2 regions of the Achromobacter sp. NCFB-sbj8-Ac1-l genome follow, and region 2 is predicted to be linked to the other one. Evidence: predicted binding sites of a transcription regulator. Region 2 holds the regulator's gene; the other holds the start of a gene.

Region 1 (6,816 bases), 880 kb from region 2:
AACGCCCATTGGCCGGAGACGGCTTGGTCGATGCGCTGCGTTTCTTCGCGCGACAGGCCGTCTTGCAGGCGCTTGCGGTAATTGGCCTGGCGGTCGAACGGCGTATTGCCACACGCCCAGTAGTCGGCGTGGTCGGACTGCCATTGTGCCGGTGCGGCCGAGGTGTTGCCGGTATGGCTGGAGGCCGACGACCAGGGCCAGGAATCGGGATCTTGCGAGGCGCCGCTGCGCACGGGGTAGGTTTCCAGCCAGACCAGGGCGGGCAGCACCCAGGCGCCCGGCTCGAGCAATGCAGACCGGTAGCGGCCCGCGAAGACGCGGCCGCCCCGCAGGCGCGCGGCCAGGTTGCGGCCCAGCGTCTGCATCAGGCGCGGCAGGCCTTCTTCGTCGGCGGGCGTGGCCAAAAGCAGAATGCGGTCGTTGGCGAGCAGCCAGCCATGGACCGAGACCCGGTGGCGCTGGGCGGATTCGCCCAGCCACGCGGCAAGTTGGTTGAGGATATCGGCCGGGGCGGGCTGGGACGGCGCCGCCAGCGGCTGAATGAAGTTGGCCTGCACCAGTTGGGGCAGCCCAGGGGCGTACAGACGGGGCAGACGGGCCATAGTGTCAGGGCTTGCGCTTCCAGAAGAACGGGTTGTCTTCTCGTACTTATATAAATAGTGCCACGGTGGACGCTGGTCAAGCCCCGTGATCACAATATGGGCACGGAATCGATACTTTTTATAAGAAGGACCCCGTTTCGGGCAGGTTAACATTCGGCGACGGATCGTCGTACCGTGGATATACCCTAATCCCGACCGTGTTCATTTCAGCCTCAGCCCCCGGAGATCGCTCATGCCCGCCGCCCTGGAACTCATTTCCCAGCATCGCTGTTTTGGCGGCACGCAGCGCTATTACCGCCACGATTCGGCCGAGATCGGCCTGCCGATGCGTTTTTCGGTGTTCGTCCCGCCCCAGGCTGAGCAGGGCCCCGTGCCGGCGCTGGTCTACCTGGCCGGCCTGACCTGCACCGAAGAGACCTTCATGATCAAGGCGGGCGCCCAGCGCCTGGCCGCCGAACTGGGCGTGATGCTGGTGGCGCCCGACACCAGTCCGCGCGGCGCCAGCGTGCCGGGCGAAGACGAAAGCTGGGACCTTGGCACCGGTGCCGGCTTCTATGTGGACGCCACCACCGCGCCCTGGCGCGGCCACTACCGCATGGACAGCTACGTCACGCGGGAACTGCACGGCATCATCACCCGTGCCCTGCCAGGCGACGCCGCGCGGGTCGGCCTGTTCGGCCACTCGATGGGTGGGCACGGCGCACTGGTGCTGGCGTTGCGCAACCCGGGCCAGTACCGCTCGGTGTCGGCCTTCGCGCCGATTGCCGCGCCCAGCCAGTGCCCCTGGGGCAAAAAGGCGTTCGGCGCCTACCTGGGTGACAATCCGGACGACTGGGCGGCCTATGACGCTTCCCTGTTGATGCGCGGCCTGCGCCAGCCCTTCCCCGGCGGCATCCTGGTCGACCAGGGCACGGCAGACCAATTCCTGGCCGAACAGTTGTATCCCGAGGTTTTCGAAGCCGCCTGCGCCGCCGCGGGCCAGCCCCTGACCCTGCGTCGCCAGGACGGCTACGACCACGGCTACTACTTCATCTCGACGTTCATCGAAGATCACATCCGGTTTCACGTCGAGCGGCTTGGAAAGCCAGCCCCCTGACGTCTCGCTTCTATACTGGGCAGCCTGCCGGGGCAGGCTGTCGGCGCCGTGTGCACCAGACTGCCCGTCCCGGCGTTCTTGTTAAGGACCGCCTGATTTGATCAACGGAATCGCTCCCTTCGTCTGGATCCTGCTGGCCGCGATCGTCCTGTTTCTGCCGGGCATCGCCATGCTCCTGGGCAAGGGCGGCCCGCGCGACGAGCGCGGCCGTCGCACCTTCCAGTTCCGCCCGGTGCGGCGCCTGTTCGGCCTGATGCTGTTGCTGCTGGGCGGCGTGTCCGGCTTGCTGGCCTTGTCCCTGGTGCAGTTCTTCAGGCTGACCACCGACCAGCCGGTCGCCCGGATCGAGGCCCGCCAGCAGGCCGATGGCCAGTTCCAGGTCAGCGCCACCGCGCCGGGCGTGGGCGCCCGGCAATACGTGCTGTACGGCGACCAGTGGCAGATCGACGCCCGCGTCGTGCGCTGGCGCCTGCCGGCCCTGATGGCCGGCGTGCCGCCGCTGTACCGCCTCGAGCGCCTGTCCGGCCGCTACAGCGACACGGCGCGCGAAGCCTCGGCCACGCGCTCGGTGCACGCGCTGGACGACTGGCCCGCGCCGGACCTGGGCCAGCTCAAGCAAAGTTTCCCGAACTGGTTCCCCTTCGTCGATGTCCAATTCGGCAGCGCGGCCTACATGCCGCTTTTCGACGGCGCGAAATACCAGGTCTTCCTGGACCCCCGCGGCGCCCTGTTCGTCCGGCCGGACGGCGAGTCCACCGCCGAGGGCCTCAAACGCTTGGGCTGGTAGGGGGAGCCCGGGGCGGGAGCTGCCCGCCCTTGGGGCGGCCAGGCAGGCGGGCGGTTATGAATTTAAATTGGGGACGTGTTGCGAGAAGGAAACTTTGACGCGCCGCAATAGTCGAATTAGCACTCCCTTTACTAGAGTGCTAACATCGAATCCATGTCTTTACCCCTTCGCTTTCCGGAGACCGCCGCTATGAAACAACCCAGTACCTCGTTGGCCGCTTCCGGCAACGCCCTGGCGTTGGCCATTGCCAATCCGGGCGCACTCGGCACGATCGACGCGTACATTTCCGCAGTCAACCGCCTGCCGGTCCTGTCCGCCGAGCGCGAGACCGAACTGGGCCGTCGCCTGCGCGACCAGGAAGACCTGGGCGCCGCGCGCGAACTGGTGCTGTCGCACCTGCGCCTGGTGGTGTCGGTAGCTCGCCAGTACCTGGGTTACGGCTTGCCTCACGCCGACCTCATCCAGGAAGGCAATGTCGGCCTGATGAAGGCCGTGAAGCGCTTCGATCCCGAGCGCGGCGTGCGCCTGGTGTCGTTCGCCGTGCACTGGATCAAGGCCGAAATCCACGAATACATCATTCGCAACTGGCGTCTGGTCAAGGTGGCCACCACCAAGGCCCAGCGCAAGCTGTTCTTCAACCTGCGCAGCATGCGCCCCGACGGCCAGACGCTCGACCCCGAACAGGTCGACCACATCGCGCGCGAACTCAACGTGCGCCGCGAAGACGTCAGCGAAATGGAAGTGCGCATGTCCGGCCGCGACATGTCGCTGGAAAACCAGGATGACGATGACGACAGCTACGCGCCCATCGCGTACCTGTCCGACGAAGGCCGCCAGGAACCGACCCGCGTGCTGGAACGCGCCGCACGCGATCAGCTGCAAAGCACGGGGCTGTCCAGTGCCCTCGAAGCGCTGGATGCGCGCTCGCGCCGCATCGTCGAAGCCCGCTGGCTGCAAGACGACGGCGGCGCCACGCTGCACGAACTGGCCCAGGAATTCGGCGTATCCGCCGAACGCATCCGCCAGATCGAAGCGGCTGCACTGAAGAAAATGCGCGGCAACCTCGCCGCCTGATGCTTGCGTCGCACCACGTAAAAGGGCTGCCGTGTGCAGCCCTTTTCATTTGCGGGTGCAACCCCGCGAGGCGGGGCGCAGGCCGCTCGTGCGAGCCCTTCCCTATGTCAATAAATTGATACAAATTCATCGCGAAATAACGCGCGATTCCAGAAACTTAATGAGGTGCGCACCGCCTAACTTCACGTAGACCGCAAACTTTGGTTGGCAGTCTTGTCATCCGTCTCGGCTTCTCCTCTTTCCCCTCCCCTATGAGACGGATGCTTGCGGGGCACCACGCATATGGTGCCCCGTTTTTTATTGCGCGCGCCAAACGCACCAGGTCGCTAAGCCGCCTGCGCGCTGCCCGGCTCGGCCTGCGCCGTATGCCACAGGGCATCCTGGACGCGCCGCACGCCGGTGGCCATCGAGCCGTCTTGATAGAGCTTGATCCAGCGATAGCCCGGCGCCAGGTTGTCCACCACATGCTTGCCGTCGCGGATGCTGAACTGAAAGCAGGTGGATGGGGTGGCCAGCATGCGCAGGTTGTGCCGGCGGCGATCGAATTCGTGGTGCACGTGGCCCCACAGCAGCACGCGCACCTGCGGCCAGCGCGTCAACAACTTGAACAGCGCCTGCGGGTTGTCGATCATCATCGAGTCGTGCCAGTGGCTGTCGATCTGCATCGGGTTGTGATGCATGGCCAATAGCGTGTGCCGTCCGGCCGCCTCGGCCAGGGCGGCTTCCAGCAAGTCCAGCTGGCTGTCGGGCAGATGGCCGGCGTTCGAACCCGGCACGGTGGTGTCCAGCGACACCACCCGCCAGGCGCCCACGTCCGTCACGGGCGCCGACCATTCGGGCAGTTCCTGGCGCATCGCCGCCGGCAGGTCGTGGTTGCCGGGCAGGCAGCGGATCTGCGCGCCTTCCAGCGCCGGGGCCGAGCCGAGGGTGGCCGCCAGGCGGCGGTAGGCCGCGGGCTCGCCGTCCTGGGACAGGTCGCCGGTGGCCAGCAGCAGGTCGGGATGCTTGCCGTCGGCCTCGATCTGGCGCAGCACCGCGCGCAGGCTGGCGTCGGTATTGACGCCCAGCATCACGGTTTCGGGCTCGCCGAACAGATGGCAATCGGTCAATTGGACAAGCATGGCCGGGGGATCGTTGCGCCGGGCCAGGGTGTGGACGCGTGCCAAGTGCGGCTCCTGCAAAGTTCTGCACGGCCCTTACCTTACCGAAAAAGTCGCGGCTCGGCGCATGCCCGGTGGCAGGGATGGCGTAACGAAACGTGGTGGTGCAGGCGCCCGCGGCAGGACTTGCACGAAAACCCGCTATTCTTGTGGAACTTCTCACAAGCTTCATGATCGGGACGCGGCGTTTTCCATGGATGTAGGTTTTCTCGTATTCGGCCTGGCCGGCCTGTTGACGCTGGTGTGCTTCATGCCGCCCCTGGCCGGTCGCCTCAAGCTGCCCTATTCGGTGCTGCTGGCTATCGTCGGCTGCTTGCTGGGCATCATCGTGCACGTGCACGGCTGGGCGCCCAGCTGGATCGGCGATTTCCTGGATTCGCTGGAACGCTTCGAGATCTCGTCCGAGACCTTCCTGATGGTCTTCCTGCCGGTACTGCTGTTCGAGACCGCGCTGTCCATGAACGTGCGCCGGCTGATGGACGACATCGGGCCGATCCTGATGATGGCCATCGTGGCCGTCGTGGTGTGCACGGTGGTGGTGGGCGTGACGCTGGACGCCATTTCACCCTATGGCCTGGTGGTGTGCCTGCTGCTGGGCGCCATCGTGGCCACCACCGATCCGGTGGCGGTGGTGGGCATCTTCCGCGAAGTCGGGGCCCCCAAGCGCCTGACGACGCTGGTCGAGGGCGAAAGCCTGTTCAACGACGCGGCGTCGATCGCGTTGTATTCGGTGCTGCTGGCCGTTCTGGGTGGCCACGGCGAACTGACCGTCAGCGGCATCTTCAACGACTTCATCGTGCACTTCATCGGCGGCGGCATTGCCGGCTTTGCCATGGGGCGCCTGGCCTGTTTCCTGTTCGCCTGGCTGCGCGGCTTTCCCACCGCCGAGATTACGCTGACGCTGACGCTGGCCTATCTGTCGTTCTTCATTTCCGAGCACTACTTGAACGTGTCGGGCGTGGTGGCCACCGTGATCGCCGGCCTGGTGGTCGGCTCGACCGGGCGCACGCGTATGTCGCCCACCACCTTCGAATACCTGTCCAGCGCCTGGGAGCAATTCGGTTTCTGGGCCAATTCCCTCATCTTCCTGTTCGCGGCCATGCTGATTCCCAAGCTGATGGCCGCGGCCGATTGGCAGGAACTGGTGCTGGTTGGCGTCGTGTTCGTGGTGACCCTGGTGGCGCGTGCGATCGTGGTGTTCGGCCTCTTGCCCCTGCTGGGGCTGACCCGGCTGGGCACCAAGGTCAGCAATCCTTATAAGGTGGTGATGCTGTGGGGCGGCCTGCGCGGCGCCGTGTCGCTGGCGTTGGCGCTGGCCGTGACCGAGCAGACGGGGGTACCCGAAGAGGCGCGCCAGTTCATCGCCGTGGCCACCACCGGTTTCGTGCTGTTGACGCTGTTCGTCAATGGCATCAGCCTGCGGCCGCTGATCCGCATGCTGGGGCTGAACCAGCTGTCGCCGGTGGAACGCACCATCCGCAACCAGGCGCTGGCGGTGGCGCTGGAGGACCTGCAGGGCAAGACCGACGAAGTGGCCAAGACCGAACACATCGGCACCGAGGTGCGCGACCGCATCCGCGCCGTGTTCGACGCCAGCCTGACCAGCGTGCACGACGGCCAGGTCAGCCAGATGAGCGACGAGCAGCGCGTATCGGTGGGCCTGGCGATCGTGGCGCAGCGCGAAGAGGAAATGTTCTTCGACGTTCTCAAGGCGCAAATCGTCGACTGGCGCATGGCCGAGGCGCTGCTGGCACGGGCCGAACGGCTGGAGGATGCCATCCGCATGGGCGGCGTGCCCGGTTTCGAACGGGCCATCGTGGCGGACGTACGCTATTCCACCGGGTTCCGGCTGGCGTTGCGGTTGCATTACCTGTTCGGCTTCCAGGGCTGGCTGGCGCGCGAGCTGGGACAGCGGTTCGCCAACCTGATGAGCAAGCGGTCGGTCGCGCAGCGCCTGATCGTATTCGCGCGCGAACAGATCACGCCCCTGCTGGGCGAAGCCGCCACGCAGCGCATCGTGTCGCTGCACCAGCGGCGGCTGGACCTGATCGACAACGCCATGCAGGCGCTGAACCTGCAATATCCCTCGTATGCCCA
Region 2 (6,816 bases):
TCCATGCAATCGCGATAGTACGGATCGCCCAGCTCTATGGAGTAGCGCGGCAGGCCATGAAAGCTCATGACCAGCTTCTGCGGCTGACCGTGCTCAGCCCAATAGGACTCGATGCGGGCGGCCAGGGAATCCAGGTAGGCGGGTTCTTCGTGAAAGCGCTTGATGAAGCGCAATTCGGGCTGGTCGCGCAGGCGTGCGGCGTGGCGCGTGACGGCATCGACCACGGTGGCCGTGGTGCTGGCGGCGTACTGCGGGTATAGGGGCACGGTCAGGATGCGCTCGCAGCCCTTTGCCCGCAGGCGGGATATCGCGTCGGGAATCGACGGATTGCCGTAGCGCATGCCCAGCGCTACCTCCGCGTCGACGCCGGCTGCCGTCAGGGCCGCCTGCACGCCCTCGGCCTGGCGGCGGCTGTACACCATCAGCGGCGAGCCTTCCTTGAGCCAGACACCGGCGTAGCGCGGCTCGAGCTTCTTGGGACGCAGCGTCAGCACCAAGCCATGGAGGATCGGCTTCCAGAGATACCGAGGTATCTCGATGACGCGCGGATCGGACAGGAACTCGCCGAGGTACTTGCGGATGTCTTTCCTGGTGGGGGTATCCGGCGTGCCCAGGTTCACCAGCAGCACGCCTACCCTGCCCGGGGCCCGCGGCGGCGGATCCTCGTTGAAGGGATCGTCCTGCTCGGTTTCGGGCAGGTAGCGTTCAGGCCAGAGATACTTGAACAGGCGAAGAAACACAAAAACTCCCCTTCCTCCGCAAGGAGGATGTCGGTTCGGATGGAACTACTGGTTGTGGCTGAGGGCGTTGGACAGCAGCCGCGCCGTGATGTCCACGATGGGAATGACGCGTTCGTAGGCCATGCGGGTGGGTCCGATCACGCCGAGCGTGCCGACCACCTTGCCGTCCACGCCGTATGGCGCGGTGATGACCGAGACTTCTTCCATCGGCACCAGTTGGGAATCGCCGCCGATGTAGATCTGCACGCCCTGCGCCCGGCTGGACACATCAAGCAGCTGCAGCAGGTCGGTTTTCTTTTCGAACAGCGAGAACATCTTGCGCAGGCGATCCATGTCGGAGGCGATGTCGGTCACGTCCAGCAGCTTGCGTTCGCCGGAAATGACGACGGCGTCGCCGTCTTCCGCAGCCTCGGCGCTGGCCTCGACCGCGGCCTGCATCAGGCGCGAGATATCTTCGCGCAATTGCGCCAGTTCGGTGGACAGGGTGCGTCGCACCGCGTCGAACGACTTGCCCGCGAAGTGGATATTGAAGAAATTGCCGGCTTCGAGCAGTTCGGCTTCGGCGTAGTCGCGCTGCACGAACAGGATGCGGTTCTGGACGTCGCCATCAGGGGTGACGATGATCAGCAGCACGCGCTTGTCGGACAGGCGGATGAATTCGATCTGGCGGAAAACCTGGGCCCGCTTGGGCGTGAGCACCACGCCGGCGAACTGGCTCAGGTTAGAGAGCAGCGCCGCCGCGGCGTTGACCGCGCGGGTGGGCTCGGCGGCGGACAGCATGTCGCCCATGTTGTGCGGCTGCAGCTGGTAGGACTGCACCGCAAGCAGGGAATCGACGAACATGCGATAGCCTCGCGGCGTGGGCACCCGGCCGGCCGACGTATGCGGACTGTGGATCAGGCCCAGCTCTTCCAGATCCGCCATGACATTGCGGATGGTGGCGGGCGACAGATCGAAAACTTTCGAAAGCGTCCGCGAACCGACTGGTTGCCCATCGGCGATGTAGCGTTCGATCAACGCCTTCAGTAAAGCGCGTGCGCGGTCATCCATAGCGTGTATTTTAGGGAATCTTTTCCAATTAAGGCGATTTTTGTCCCGCCAACCGATATGCGGCCCCATATAATCGACGAACGGGCCACTTGTCGGACCGGTTTCGCCTTCGCTGTCAGGCTTTTCAGATTCGCCTTGCCACCATGCACTTTCCTACCGTCGCGCTGATCGGCAGATACCAGGACACCGGCCTGGACGCCCCGCTAAGAGCGCTTGCGCACGCACTGACGCAGGCCGGTCGGCAGGTGCTGGTCGACACCGACACCGCCCGCAACACGGGCCTGACTGAATATCCGGTCGCCACGCTCGAGCAAATCGGCCAGAGCGCCTCGCTGGCGGTCGTGATGGGCGGCGACGGCACCGTGCTGGGCGCCGCGCGCCACCTGGCGCCCTACGGCGTGCCGCTGGTCGGCATCAACCATGGCCGCCTGGGCTTCATTACCGACATCCCGTTGCAGGACGCGCACGGCGCGCTGGCGCGGGTGCTTGAAGGCAGCTACCAGATGGAAGCGCGCATGCTGCTGGAGGGCAGCGTCTGGCGCGGCAACCAGAAAATGTACTCTGCAACGGCCCTGAACGATGTGGTGCTGAATCGCGCCGGGCGCGGCGGCATGATCGAGGTCCGCGTCGAACTCGATGGCGCCTTCATGTACACGCAGCGTGCCGACGGCCTGATCATCGCCACGCCGACCGGCTCGACCGCCTACGCGCTGTCGGCGAACGGGCCCATCCTGCACCCCGGCATGAACGCCATGGTGCTGGTGCCCGTCGCGCCGCAGACGCTGTCCAACCGCCCCATCGTCATTCCCGACAGCGGCGTCCTGAACATGACGCTCACCGCCATGGGACGCGTCGAGGTCGGCGCCAGCGTGCATTTCGACATGCAGACCTGGTCCGACCTGCAGCCTGGCGACCGCATCGTCGTGCAGCGCGCGCCCTACACCATCAGTTTCGTGCATCCGGAAGGCTACAGCTTCTTTTCCACCCTGCGCCGCAAGCTGCACTGGAACCTGATGCCGCAAGCCACCGATAACGTAGAGTAAATAGCGCCCAGACATGCTGCGCACCCTGCACATCCGCGACTTTGTCATCGTCGAGCAGACCGAAATTCATTTCGGTCCCGGCTTTACCGTCTTCTCCGGCGAAACCGGCGCAGGCAAATCCATTCTTATCGACGCCCTGGCGCTGGCCTTGGGGGAACGCGGCGACGTCAGCGTACTGCGCGAAGGCGCCACGCGCGCCGACATCACCGCCGTGTTCGACACCCCGCGTGCCCTGCATGCCTGGCTGGCCGAACGCGAAATCGACGCCGACGAGGAACTCTCGCTACGCCGGGTGATCGACGCGCAAGGCCGCAGCCGCGCCTACATCAACGGCACCCCCGCCACCGTGGCGCAACTGCGCGAACTGGGCGACAGCCTGGTCGACATCCACGGCCAGCACGCCCATCAGAGCCTGATGCGACCCGACGCCCAGCGCGACCTGCTGGACGCCCACGGCGGTCACGGCGACCTGCGCCAGGCCGTCGCCCAGGCCTGGAAACAATGGCGGGCCCTGGCGCGTCAGCTCGAAGCCGCCGAAAAAGACGCCGCCAGCCTCGCCTCCGAGCGCGAACGACTGCAGTGGCAGGTCGACGAACTCGACCGCCTGGGACTGGCGCCCGACGAATGGGAATCGCTGCAATCCGAGCACACCAAGCTGGCGCATGCGCAATCGTTGCTGGACGGCGCCACCCGGATCCTCGAAGCGCTGGATGGCGAGGGCGATTCCGCGCATCACCGCCTGACGTCCGCCAATCATCTCATCCAGCAGATGCTGCGCCACGACACCGGCCTGCAGGGCATCCATGACGAACTTGAGTCAGCCCGCATCGCCATCAGCGAAGCCGTATCCGACCTGAACAACTACGTCAGCCGCGTCGACCTGGACCCGCAACGCCTGGCCGATGTCGAAGCGCGCCTGGGCGCGGTGTTCGAAACCGCCCGCAAATTCCGCACCGAGCCCGATGGCCTGTGCGAGTTGCGCGACAGCCTGCATGCTGAACTCGCCGCGTTGCAGGCTGCGACAGACGTCGACGCCCTACGCGCACAGGCCCAGGCGGCACAGGCGCAGTACGACGCCGTCGCCGCCAAGCTGTCCACGGCGCGCCGCAAGGTCGCCAAAGACCTGGGCAAGCAGGTCACCCAGGCCATGCAGACGCTGGCCATGCAGGGCGGCAAATTCGAGCCGTCCCTGTCGGTAGCGGCCCCCTCGGCCCACGGCAATGAACAGGTGGAATTCCTGGTGGCCGGTCATGCCGGCACCACGCCGCGGCCGCTGGCCAAAGTGGCCTCGGGCGGCGAACTGTCGCGCATCTCGCTGGCGCTGTCCGTCATCGCGAGTCGCGCGGCCCGCGTGCCCACCCTGATCTTCGACGAAGTCGACAGTGGCGTGGGCGGCGCGGTCGCCGAGGCCGTCGGCAAGCTGCTGCGCGAGCTGGGCGAACGCCATCAGGTGCTGTGCGTCACCCACCTGCCCCAGGTGGCGGCCTGCGGCAACAACCAGTTCCTGGTCAGCAAGACCGAATCGCGCGGCACCACCCGGTCTCGCATCGAAGAGCTGGACGACGGCGCCCGGGTCGAAGAAATCGCCCGAATGCTGGGCGGCATCAAGCTCACCGCCACCACCCGCGAACACGCGCGCGAGATGCTGGCTGGGTTCGGGCACACGCCTGCCTGACCCTCGCACCCGGCCCGTGAGCCGGGCAACCTTCCACTTGCCGACCTGTATAGGCGGAAATAGCGATGCGGGAATAAAAAAAGCCCCTTCTTTGAGAAGGGGCTTTTGCCTTCACTGCACCACGGCGAGCGCGGCCGTGGCCAGTGGGTCCCGCGGGGAAAAGCTCAGCGGCCTTTCAGGCAGCTGCCGCAGATGCCGTACAGCACCATCGCGTGGCTTTCCAGCGCGAAGCCGTTGTCCTTGGCGATCTTTTGCTGACGCTTTTCGATTTCGGGGTCCGAGAATTCGACCACTTTGCCGCAGTTCGTGCAGATGAGGTGATCGTGGTGATCACCGTCGTTGAGCTCGAACACGGCCTTGCCGCTGTCGAACTGGCTGCGGGCCAGGATGCCGGCCTGCTCGAACTGGGTCAGCACGCGGTACACGGTGGCCAGGCCGATTTCGACGTTTTCGCCGATGAGGGCCCGGTAGACGTCTTCGGCGCTCAGGTGGCGTTGGTCGGACTTGCGGAAGATATCAAGAATCTTGAGGCGGGGAAACGTCGCCTTCAAACCCATGTTCTTCAGTTCGCTTTGGTCGCTCATGGTGTAATCGCTCTCCGTCCGCGTTGGCATGGGCAAGGATACCGGGTAACCGCGAGCCGGCCCACCAGAATTCCTGCCGCCCCGCAGAACTATCCTTATGAAACCTTTATGATAACGGTTTTGTCTGCTTCCAAATAATAGGGGCGCGTAGTGTCCATGATTGCACGAATTCCTTCCCGCTCGCTCAAGACCGGATTGGCCATCGCCGCCCTGGCCGTCGCCCTCGCGGGTTGCTCGGGAAACAAATGGGGCTTCCCCTATAAGGCGGGCGTCCAGCAAGGCAACTGGATCACCCAGGAACAGGTTGCCCTGCTGCAGCCCGGCATGACGCGCGAACAAGTGCGCTTCGCCCTGGGCAGCCCCACGCTGACCAGCGTGCTGCACGCCAACCGCTGGGACTACCCCTACTATTTCAAGCCCGGCTACGGTGAGGCCCAAGAGCGCAAGTTCACGGTCTGGTTCGAAAACGACCGCCTGACGCGCTGGGAAGGCGACAAGCAGCCTGACCTGCAACCCTACCAGCTGAACACGCCCAACGCCGTCGCCGACGAAAAGACCGAGAAGCGGCTGAGCGAAGACGAAGCCCGGCTCAAGCAGGAACAAGAGCAGAAAAAGCGTGACGCCGCCGCTCCCGTCAGCCCCATGAACCAATACCCCGGCCAGCCCGGCAACTCGCCCGAGCCGCTGCGCTAACCCCCAAGGATTCACCACATGCGTATTGCAATCGCCGGCGCCAGCGGCCGTATGGGCCAGATGCTGATCGACGCCGTCCTGAAGGCCGACGGCCTGCAACTGGCCGTCGCACTGGACCGCAAGGGCTCGGCCTCCCTGGGCCAGGACGCGGGCGCTCCGCTGGGCCAGCACACCGGCGTCGCCATCACCGACGACCTGAACGCCCTGGCCAACGCCGACTGCCTGATCGACTTCACGCGCCCCGAAGGCACGCTGGAACACCTGCAGGCCTGCGCCAAGCTGGGCGTCAAAGCCGTCATCGGCACCACCGGCTTTGACGACAACGGCCGCGCCGCCATCGAAGTGGCCGCGCAGAAAACCGCCATCGTGTTCGCCCCCAACATGAGCGTCGGCGTCAACGCCACCCTCAAGCTGCTGGACATGGCCGCGCGCATCCTGAATTCGGGCTACGACGTCGAAGTCTTCGAAGCGCACCACCGCAACAAGGTCGACGCGCCGTCCGGCACCGCCCTCAAGATGGGCGAAACCATCGCGTCCGCCTGGGACGTCGCCCTGCCCGACGTCGCCACCTGGAGCCGCCACGGCGACACCGGCGTGCGCAAGCCCGGCACCATCGGCTTCTCGGTGCTGCGCGGCGGCGACATCGTCGGCGACCACACCGTGTCGTTCTGCGGCATCGGCGAACGCATCGAAATCACCCACAAGTCGGCCAGCCGCGCCACCTACGCCGAGGGCGCGCTGCGCGCCGCCCGCTTCCTGGAAGGCAAGCACAACGGCCTGTACGACATGCAGGCCGTGCTGGGGCTTTGAACCTGGCAACGCCTGAATGGGGCCAGCCATTGCGGCCCCTATGAAAAAAGGACCCTCGGGTCCTTTTTTTCGTCTATAGGAGTGGTTGTCGCTGCAGCGCCAGATCGGGTTGCCGCGCAACATGCCGCCCCGCTTACACCACCACGGGCTCAGGTTCCAGCATCACGCCGAAACGCGCAACGACGTCTGCCTGGATGGCCTGCGCCAACGCCATGATATCG

Evidence for each region. Region 2 encodes HrcA, which represses chaperone genes, less so after heat shock. Its sites were predicted from a motif close to TTAGCACTCNNNNNNNNNGAGTGCTAA; they were not measured.
Region 1: the regulator HrcA is predicted to act here: its motif matches at 2,602-2,628, upstream of rpoH (RNA polymerase sigma factor RpoH).

What each region holds. Positions count from the first base shown of each region.
Region 1 is NZ_CP199812.1:213,027-219,842, forward strand. Features, by position in the region: gene ACUDP5_RS01035 (hypothetical protein) at 1-602, opposite strand, end outside; gene fghA (S-formylglutathione hydrolase) at 835-1,698, shown strand; gene ACUDP5_RS01045 (hypothetical protein) at 1,796-2,485, shown strand; gene rpoH (RNA polymerase sigma factor RpoH) at 2,675-3,559, shown strand; gene ACUDP5_RS01055 (phosphodiesterase) at 3,886-4,725, opposite strand; gene ACUDP5_RS01060 (cation:proton antiporter) at 4,913-6,816, shown strand, end outside.
Region 2 is NZ_CP199812.1:1,095,408-1,102,223, reverse strand. Features, by position in the region: gene hemH (ferrochelatase) at 1-740, opposite strand, end outside; gene hrcA (heat-inducible transcriptional repressor HrcA) at 786-1,790, opposite strand; gene ACUDP5_RS05170 (NAD kinase) at 1,934-2,833, shown strand; gene recN (DNA repair protein RecN) at 2,847-4,508, shown strand; gene fur (ferric iron uptake transcriptional regulator) at 4,673-5,092, opposite strand; gene ACUDP5_RS05155 (outer membrane protein assembly factor BamE) at 5,249-5,785, shown strand; gene dapB (4-hydroxy-tetrahydrodipicolinate reductase) at 5,804-6,595, shown strand; gene murB (UDP-N-acetylmuramate dehydrogenase) at 6,729-6,816, opposite strand, start outside.